2 regions of the Mesorhizobium captivum genome follow, and region 2 is predicted to be linked to the other one. Evidence: riboswitches for the same ligand, from Rfam matches in the RefSeq annotation. Region 2 holds a riboswitch; the other holds the start of a gene.
What was found. A riboswitch is a leader RNA that binds a small molecule or an ion and turns the genes downstream of it on or off. The one in region 2 is predicted to bind S-adenosylmethionine.
Positions count from the first base shown of each region.

Region 1: linked by a shared signal. The riboswitch ahead of metX (homoserine O-acetyltransferase MetX) and the one ahead of RFM40_RS25355 (O-succinylhomoserine sulfhydrylase) in region 2 are both predicted to bind S-adenosylmethionine.

Region 1 is NZ_JAVIJB010000011.1:87,799-91,660, forward strand. Features, by position in the region: gene RFM40_RS12120 (prephenate/arogenate dehydrogenase family protein) at 1-899, opposite strand, end outside; gene hisC (histidinol-phosphate transaminase) at 906-2,009, opposite strand; SAM riboswitch at 2,169-2,246, shown strand; gene metX (homoserine O-acetyltransferase MetX) at 2,339-3,508, shown strand; gene metW (methionine biosynthesis protein MetW) at 3,600-3,862, shown strand, end outside.
Region 2 is NZ_JAVIJB010000036.1:23,054-26,915, reverse strand. Features, by position in the region: gene RFM40_RS25360 (ceramide glucosyltransferase) at 1-1,059, shown strand, start outside; gene RFM40_RS25355 (O-succinylhomoserine sulfhydrylase) at 1,097-2,284, opposite strand; SAM riboswitch at 2,340-2,417, opposite strand; gene RFM40_RS25350 (2'-deoxycytidine 5'-triphosphate deaminase) at 2,628-3,722, shown strand; gene RFM40_RS25345 (ABC transporter substrate-binding protein) at 3,816-3,862, shown strand, end outside.

The DNA of each region.
Region 1 (3,862 bases), on a different contig from region 2:
AAATCCGGCACGTCGATGTCCTGGCCGGCCTCGATAATCGAGCGGCGGATGGCGCGGGTGCGGGTGAAGAGGTCGAACAGCTTTTCGCCGTCGCCCCAGCGGATCGCCCGCTGCAGCGAGGCCAGATCCTCCGAGAAGCGCGCCAGCATTTCCAGGATCGCGTCCTTGTTGTGCAGGCAAACATCCCGCCACATGGTCGGGTCGGAGGCCGCCAGACGGGTGAAATCGCGAAAACCGGAAGCGGAATATTTGATGACTTCCGTCTTGGTCACCGATTCCAGGTCGTCGGCGGTGCCGACGATGTTGTAGGCGATGATGTGCGGCAGATGCGAGACGATGGCCAAGGTCATGTCGTGATGCTGCGGGTCCATCGTATCGATGTTCGAGCCGCAGCGCCGCCAGAACTCCGACAGCGTCTCCAGCGCGTCCGGATCGGTGCCCGGCAGCGGCGTGAAGATGCACCAGCGGTTGTCGAAGAGGTCGGCGAAGCCGGCATCCGGCCCTGATTTTTCCGTGCCCGCCAGCGGATGGCCTGGGATGAAATGCACGCCGTCAGGCACATGCGGCTCAATCTGCGCGATGACGGAGGCCTTGGTCGAGCCGACATCGGTGAGGATGGCGCCTTTCTTGAGCGCCGCCGCGATCTCGGCGGCGACCTCGCCGGACGAGCCGACCGGAACCGAGACGATGACGAGATCCGCGCCGCGCACCGCTTGCCCCGCATCGGTCGTGTAGGAATCGCCGAGGCCGAGCTCCTCGGCCCGCTTGAGCGTCGCTTTGCTGCGCGTCGCGATGGCGATATGGCGCGCAAGGCCCTCCCGGCGAATGACGCGGGCGAGCGACGAGCCGATCAGGCCGATGCCGACCAGCGCTATTCTTTCGAACATCGGTGATGCCATGGTGCTCTAGCTTTTCAGGAAACTCGTCAGCGCGTCGACGACGCCGCGATTGGCCTCTTCGGTGCCGATGCTCATGCGCAGCGCGTTCGGGAAGCCGTAACCGGTCACGCGGCGCAGGATATAGCCCCTTGCGCTGAGATAATCGTCCGCGGCCGCCGCCGAATGCCTCTTGTCGTCGGGAAAGTGGATCAGCACGAAATTGCCGACGCTCGGCGTCACGCGCAGCCCGAGCAGGGTCACCTGTTCGCTGACCCAAGCCAGCCATTTCTCGTTATGCGCCACGCTGCGCTCGACATGGGCGCGGTCGCGGATGGCCGCGATGCCGGCCTCGATCGCGGTCGCATTGACGTTGAACGGCCCACGCACCCGGTTGATCGCGTCGACGACATGCGCCGGCCCGTACATCCAGCCGACGCGCGCGCCGCCGAGCCCGAGCTTGGAGAAGGTGCGGGTCATGACCACGTTCTCGGCGCTGCCCGCCAGCTCTATGCCGGCTTCATAGTCGTTGCGCCGCACATATTCGGCATAGGCCGCGTCGAGCACCAGGAGCACGTTCTTCGGCAGTCCGGCATGCAGCCGGCGCACCTCCTGGAACGGCACGTAAGTGCCTGTCGGATTGTTGGGATTGGCGAGGAACACGATGCGGGTCGCCGGCGTCACCGCGGCGAGGATCGCGTCGATATCGGCGCGCTCGTTGGTTTCCTTGACCGCGACCGGCTTGGCGCCGGCGGCCTGGATGTAGATTTTGTAGACCATGAAGGCGTGTTCGGTGAACACGGCCTCGTCGCCCGGCGCGAGATAGGTTTGCGCCAGGAGCCCCAGGATCTCGTCGGAGCCGTTGGAGCAGACGATGTTTGCCGGATTGAGCCCATGCACGTCGCCGATCGCCTCGCGCAGCCGGCGAGCTGAGCCGTCGGGATAGACGTCGAGCTTCGCGGCCACTTCACGCGCCGCCTCGATCGCCTTCGGCGACGGCCCGAGCGGATTCTCGTTGGACGACAGCTTGTAGACCTTCGTCACGCCGGCCGGCGCCGTGCTCTTGCCCGGCACGTAGGCCTCGATGTCCATGATGCCCGCGCGGGGCGTCGGACGTGGCTGATCCTGCTTCATGTCACAAATCCGTCGAGAAGGCCTTCGAGGCCGCAGCGGAAATACAGGCCGTGGCCCCGAATGTCGAGTGTCGGTGCTTGCGCCAAGATGCTGCCCCCAGGATGCTGCCCCCAGGATGCTGCCCGTTGACGAAGCGCGGCGCTGGTCCTAGAAGAGCAGCCGGACTCCCGTGGTGATTTGGCCGGTCGGCTTGCAGCCACGTTAAACAATTCGCTAAAGGGCCGTTTGCAACCTGTAACCGGCTTTGCGAAGGCAGGCCGGTTTTTTGTTGTCCGCTGCCGGCCGGATACCGCGTCAGTGAAATCGATGCGGACTGGATGGGGAATGCGATGGCCACTCAGCGCGCTCTAAGGACCAACAACGAGGCCGACCATCCGTCGAGCCCGGTGTTGCAGTTCGGTCCCGACAAGCCGCTGAAGCTCGATGCGGGCACGGTGCTGTCGCCGTTCCAGGTCGCTTACCAGACCTATGGCATCCTCAACGACGCCCGCTCCAACGCCATCCTCGTCTGCCACGCGCTGACCGGCGACCAACATGTCGCCAACACCAATCCGGTGACCGGCAAGCCGGGCTGGTGGGAGGTGCTGATCGGCCCCGGCAAGATCATCGACACCAACCGCTTTTTCGTCATCTGCTCCAACGTCGTCGGCGGCTGCCTCGGCTCCACCGGCCCGGCCTCGATCAATCCGGCGACAGGCCGGCCCTATGGCCTCGACCTGCCGATCATCACCATCCGCGACATGGTGCGCGCGCAGCTGATGCTGGTCGACCATTTCGGCATCGAGAAGCTGTTTTGCGTGCTTGGCGGCTCGATGGGCGGCATGCAGGTGCTGGAATGGGCCGCCAGCCATTCGGAGCGCGTCTTCTCGGTGCTGCCGATCGCCACCGGAGCCCGCCATTCCTCGCAGAACATCGCCTTCCATGAGGTCGGGCGGCAGGCCGTCATGGCCGATCCGGAGTGGCACGGCGGCAAATATCTCGATTTCGGCAGGCGTCCGGAAAAAGGGCTGGCCGTGGCGCGCATGGCCGCCCACATAACCTATCTGTCGGAGGCGGCCCTTCACCGCAAGTTCGGTCGCAACCTGCAGGACCGCGAGGCGCTCACCTTCGGTTTCGACGCCGACTTCCAGATCGAAAGCTATCTGCGCCACCAGGGCATGACCTTCGTCGATCGCTTCGACGCCAACTCCTACCTCTATCTGACCCGCGCAATGGACTATTTCGACCTCGCCGCCGACCATGGCGGACGGCTGGCCGATGCCTTCGCCGGCACCAAGACGCGGTTTTGCCTGGTATCCTTCACATCAGACTGGCTGTTCCCGACCGAGGAGAGCCGCTCGATCGTTCATGCGCTGAACGCCGCCGGCGCTTCCGTCTCCTTCGTCGAGATCGAGACCGATCGCGGCCATGACGCCTTCCTGCTCGACGAACCGGAACTGTTCGCGGCCATCAACGGCTTCATCGCCTCGGCCGCCCGCGCCAGGGGACTCAGCCTATGAGCGGCTCGCGATCTCTTCGTTTTAGCCGCATTTCTGCGGCGCCGAGCGATTCCGCCTTGGCTTCGAATGCTCTAAGGCCGCAGGTGTTCCCATGAGCGTCAATCGTGCCCAACGTGTCGATCTCGAGGTTATCAACGATCTCATCCCGGCCCGTTCGCGTGTCCTCGATGTCGGCTCGGGCGACGGCCTGCTGCTGGAGCTTCTCCAGGAGACAAAACAGGTCGACGGCCGCGGGATGGAGCTGTCGCAGCGCGGCGTCAACGAATGCGTGGCGCGCGGCCTTTCCGTGATCCAGGGCGATGCCGACAAGGACCTCGAATTCTATCCCGACAAGGGCTTCGATTTCGTGGTGTT
Region 2 (3,862 bases):
AAGGCGTGTCGCATCATTCCTCCGCCCGCGGAGAAGCAGCCACCGGTCTCCATCATCGTGCCGTCGCGCGGCGTCGAGCCGTTCGCCGAGGAGACGCTTAATCGCGCCTTCTCGCTCGACTGGCCGCGCTATGAGCTGATCTTCTGCGTTGCCGGCGCCGAAGACCCCGTGGTCAAGCTGATCAATGCCGCGATCGCGCGCTTCCCCAAGGTTCCGGCGCGGCTGCTCGTCGGCGACGACAGGATCAGCGCCAATCCCAAGCTCAACAATTGCGTGAAGGGCTGGCAGGCGGTGCGGCACGACTGGGTGATCCTTGCCGATTCCAACGTGCTGATGCCCAAGGATTATGTCCAGCATCTGATGGCGGCCTGGCGGCCGGATACCGGCCTCGTCTGCTCGACGCCGATCGGCTCGCGGCCGGATGGGTTTTGGGCCGAAGTCGAATGCGCCTTCCTCAACACGCTGCAGGCGCGCTGGCAATATACGGGCGAAGCGCTCGGCCTTGGCTTCGCCCAAGGCAAGAGCATGTTGTGGAACAAGCCGATGCTCGACGCGAACGGTGGCATCCAGGCTTTAGCCGCCGAGATCGCCGAGGACGCGGCCGCCACCAAGCTGGTCAACGGCTTGGGACTGCGCGTCAATCTCGTCGCGTCGCCCTTCGAACAGCCGCTCGGCCAGCGCACGTTCGCCGAAATCTGGTCGCGTCAGGCGCGCTGGGCGCGGCTGCGCCGCGTCACTTTCCCGCTGTTTTTTGCCCCCGAAATCCTGACCGGCGTGGTTATGCCGCTGATTTTCGCGCTGATAGCGGCGGCAAGCGCCGGCGTCAGCCTCCCCACCACGGCGCTGTGTGTGCTGGCGATCGCTTATGTGCCGGAATGCCTGCTCGCCTGGTCGAAGGGCTGGTATCTGTCGCCGCGCAGCGTGACCGCCATGATCGTGCGCGACGCGATGCTTCCCGCCGTCTGGGTGCGCGGCTGGCTCAGCGGCGCGGTCGAATGGCGCGGCAACGCCATGACCATCCACACCAAGGCATTGACCGAGCTGGAAGAGATTGCCTGAGCCTCGCTCAGGCGCTCTCTCGATCGGCCTGGGGCGGCTACTTCGCCGCTTTCAGCGCTTCGTCGATATCGGCCAGCAGATCGTCGGCGTCCTCAAGCCCGACAGACAGACGCAGTGTTCCCGGGCCGATGCCGAGCTCGGCGCGCGCCTCGTCGCTGAGGTTCTTGTGCGTCGTCGTCGCCGGATGGGTGATCAGGCTCTTGGCATCACCGAGATTGTTGGAAATCAGCACGATGTCGAGCGCGTTCTGGAAGGCGAAGGCCGCCTGCTTGCCGCCCTTGACGTCGAGGCAGATCAGCGTCGAGCCGCCCGACATCTGCTTCTTTACGATATCGGCCTGCGGATGGTCGGCCCGGCCCGGATAGATGAGGCGGGCGATCTCCGGCCGTCCGGCCAGGAAGTCGGCGATCTTGCCGGCGCTTTCCGTCTGCTGGCGCACGCGCAGCGGCAGCGTCTCAAGCCCTTTGAGCAGCGTCCAGGCGTTGAATGGCGACAGGCTCGGGCCTGTATGGCGGAAATAGTCGTGCAGGTTCTCGTCGATCCACTTCTTGTCCGACAGGATGACGCCCCCGAGGCAGCGGCCCTGTCCGTCGATATGCTTGGTCGCCGAATAGACCACGACATGGGCGCCAAGCTGCAGCGGCTTCTGCTGCAGCGGCGTGGCAAACACATTGTCGACGATCACGCGTGCGCCGATCGATTGGGCTAAAGCGGCGACAGCGGTGATGTCGACCACTTCCAGCGTCGGATTGGTCGGGCTTTCCAGGAAGAACAGCTTGGTGTTCGGCTTGACCGCCTTTTCCCAATTAGCGATGTCAGTGCCGTCGATCAGCGTCGCCTCGATGCCGTAGCGCGGCGCCAACGTCTCGACCACCCAGCGGCAGGAGCCGAACAGCGCCCGCGCCGCAACGATGTGGTCGCCGGCCTTGACGCTGCAGAGCAGTGCAGCGCTGACCGCCGCCATGCCGGAAGCGGTGGCGCGCGCGTCTTCCGCGCCTTCGAGCGCGCACATGCGCTTCTCGAACATGTCGACGGTCGGATTGGCGTAGCGCGAATAGATGAAGCCCGGCTCCTCGCCCTTGAAGCGGGCTTCCGCGGCTTGCGCCGTTTCGTAGACATAGCCCTGGGTGAGATACATCGCCTCGGCGGTCTCGCCGAAACCGGAACGCAGCGTTCCGCCATGCACGAGTGCCGTCTGATGCTTCCAGTTACGCGTCTTGGTCATCGCCCTGCTTCCAAACACAAAAAAACCGGCCGCGATGTCGCAACCGGTCCATAAGGCCTTGCGGCCAGCGGTCCTTTAGCGACTTGTTTAACGTGGCTGCAAGCCGACCGGCCAAATCACCACGGGATAACGACCCTTTAGACCTGCACTGCGCTTGCGTCAATTGCCCGCTTGATTAAGAGGTTTGTACCAGGCAGGAGCCTGCACCCATGCGCTTGCCCGGCCTTAGAGCAATTCCCGGAAAAGTGTGAAACGGTTTTCCGTCCGGAATTGCGTCAAAACAAAGAGGTAGAGCGGTTCGCCGTTTCCATAAAACGGTGAATTGCTCTAGCGGAGCCAGACCTTGCGGCAGACAGGCATTCTTCCGGATCAGGACATCGCGGCGCTGTTTGAGGCGAATGCGCTGAAATCGCCGCGCGCGCTCGACACCAACCAGATCCAGCCGGCCAGTCTCGATCTGAGACTCGGCGACAAGGCTTTTCGCGTGCGCGCTTCCTTCCTGCCCGGTCCGGATCACCTGGTGGCCGACAAGCTCGACCGGCTGAAGCTGCACGAGATCAGCCTTGCCGAGGGCGCGGTACTGGAAACGGGCTGTGTCTACATCGTACCGCTGCTCGAGAGCCTGGCGTTGCCGGCAGAAGTGTCGGCATCGGCCAATCCGAAGAGCTCGACCGGGCGGCTGGACATTTTCACGCGCGTCATGACCGACCGCGGCCATGAGTTCGACAAGATCGCCGCCGGCTATCATGGCCCACTCTACCTCGAGGTCAGCCCGCGCACCTTCCCGATCGTCGTGCGCGCCGGCTCGCGGCTGTCGCAGATACGCTTCCGCACCGGCAACGCGCTGCTGTCGGAGAACGAGCTGCGCGATCTCCATCGCGCCGAGATGCTGGTCGCCACCGAGCCTCCCAACATCTCCGGCGGCGGCATCGCGCTCTCCATCGATCTCGACGGCGACAAGGACGGCCTGGTCGGCTATCGCGGCAAGCACCATACCGGCTTGGTCGACGTCGACAAGCGCGCCGCGCAGGACGTCGTCGACTTCTGGGAGCCGCTCTACAAGAGCGGTGCCGGCGAGCTCGTGCTCGACCCGGACGAATTCTACATCCTGGTCTCGCGCGAAGCCGTGCACGTGCCGCCGCTCTATGCCGCCGAGATGACGCCCTTCGACCCGCTGGTCGGCGAGTTCCGCGTCCACTATGCCGGCTTCTTCGACCCGGGCTTCGGTCACTCCGCCGCCGGCGGCAGCGGCAGCCGCGCCGTGCTCGAAGTGCGCAGCCACGAGGTGCCCTTCATCCTCGATCACGGCCAGATCGTCGGCCGCCTGGTCTACGAGCATATGCTCAAGCGCCCGCAGGCGCTCTATGGCAGCGACCTCGGCTCCAACTATCAGGCGCAGGGGCTCAAGCTCTCCAAGCATTTCCGCGCCGCGCGCTGATCCATCGTCAACGCCAAACTCTGCTTGCCCAGTCCCCGCGCGCCATGCTTGGCTGCGGTTCACTGGTCGAGAACCTGACTGAGGGAGACAAAAATGCAGAAATCCAGATGGATCATATCGGCAGCGGCGGCCGCTGCAAT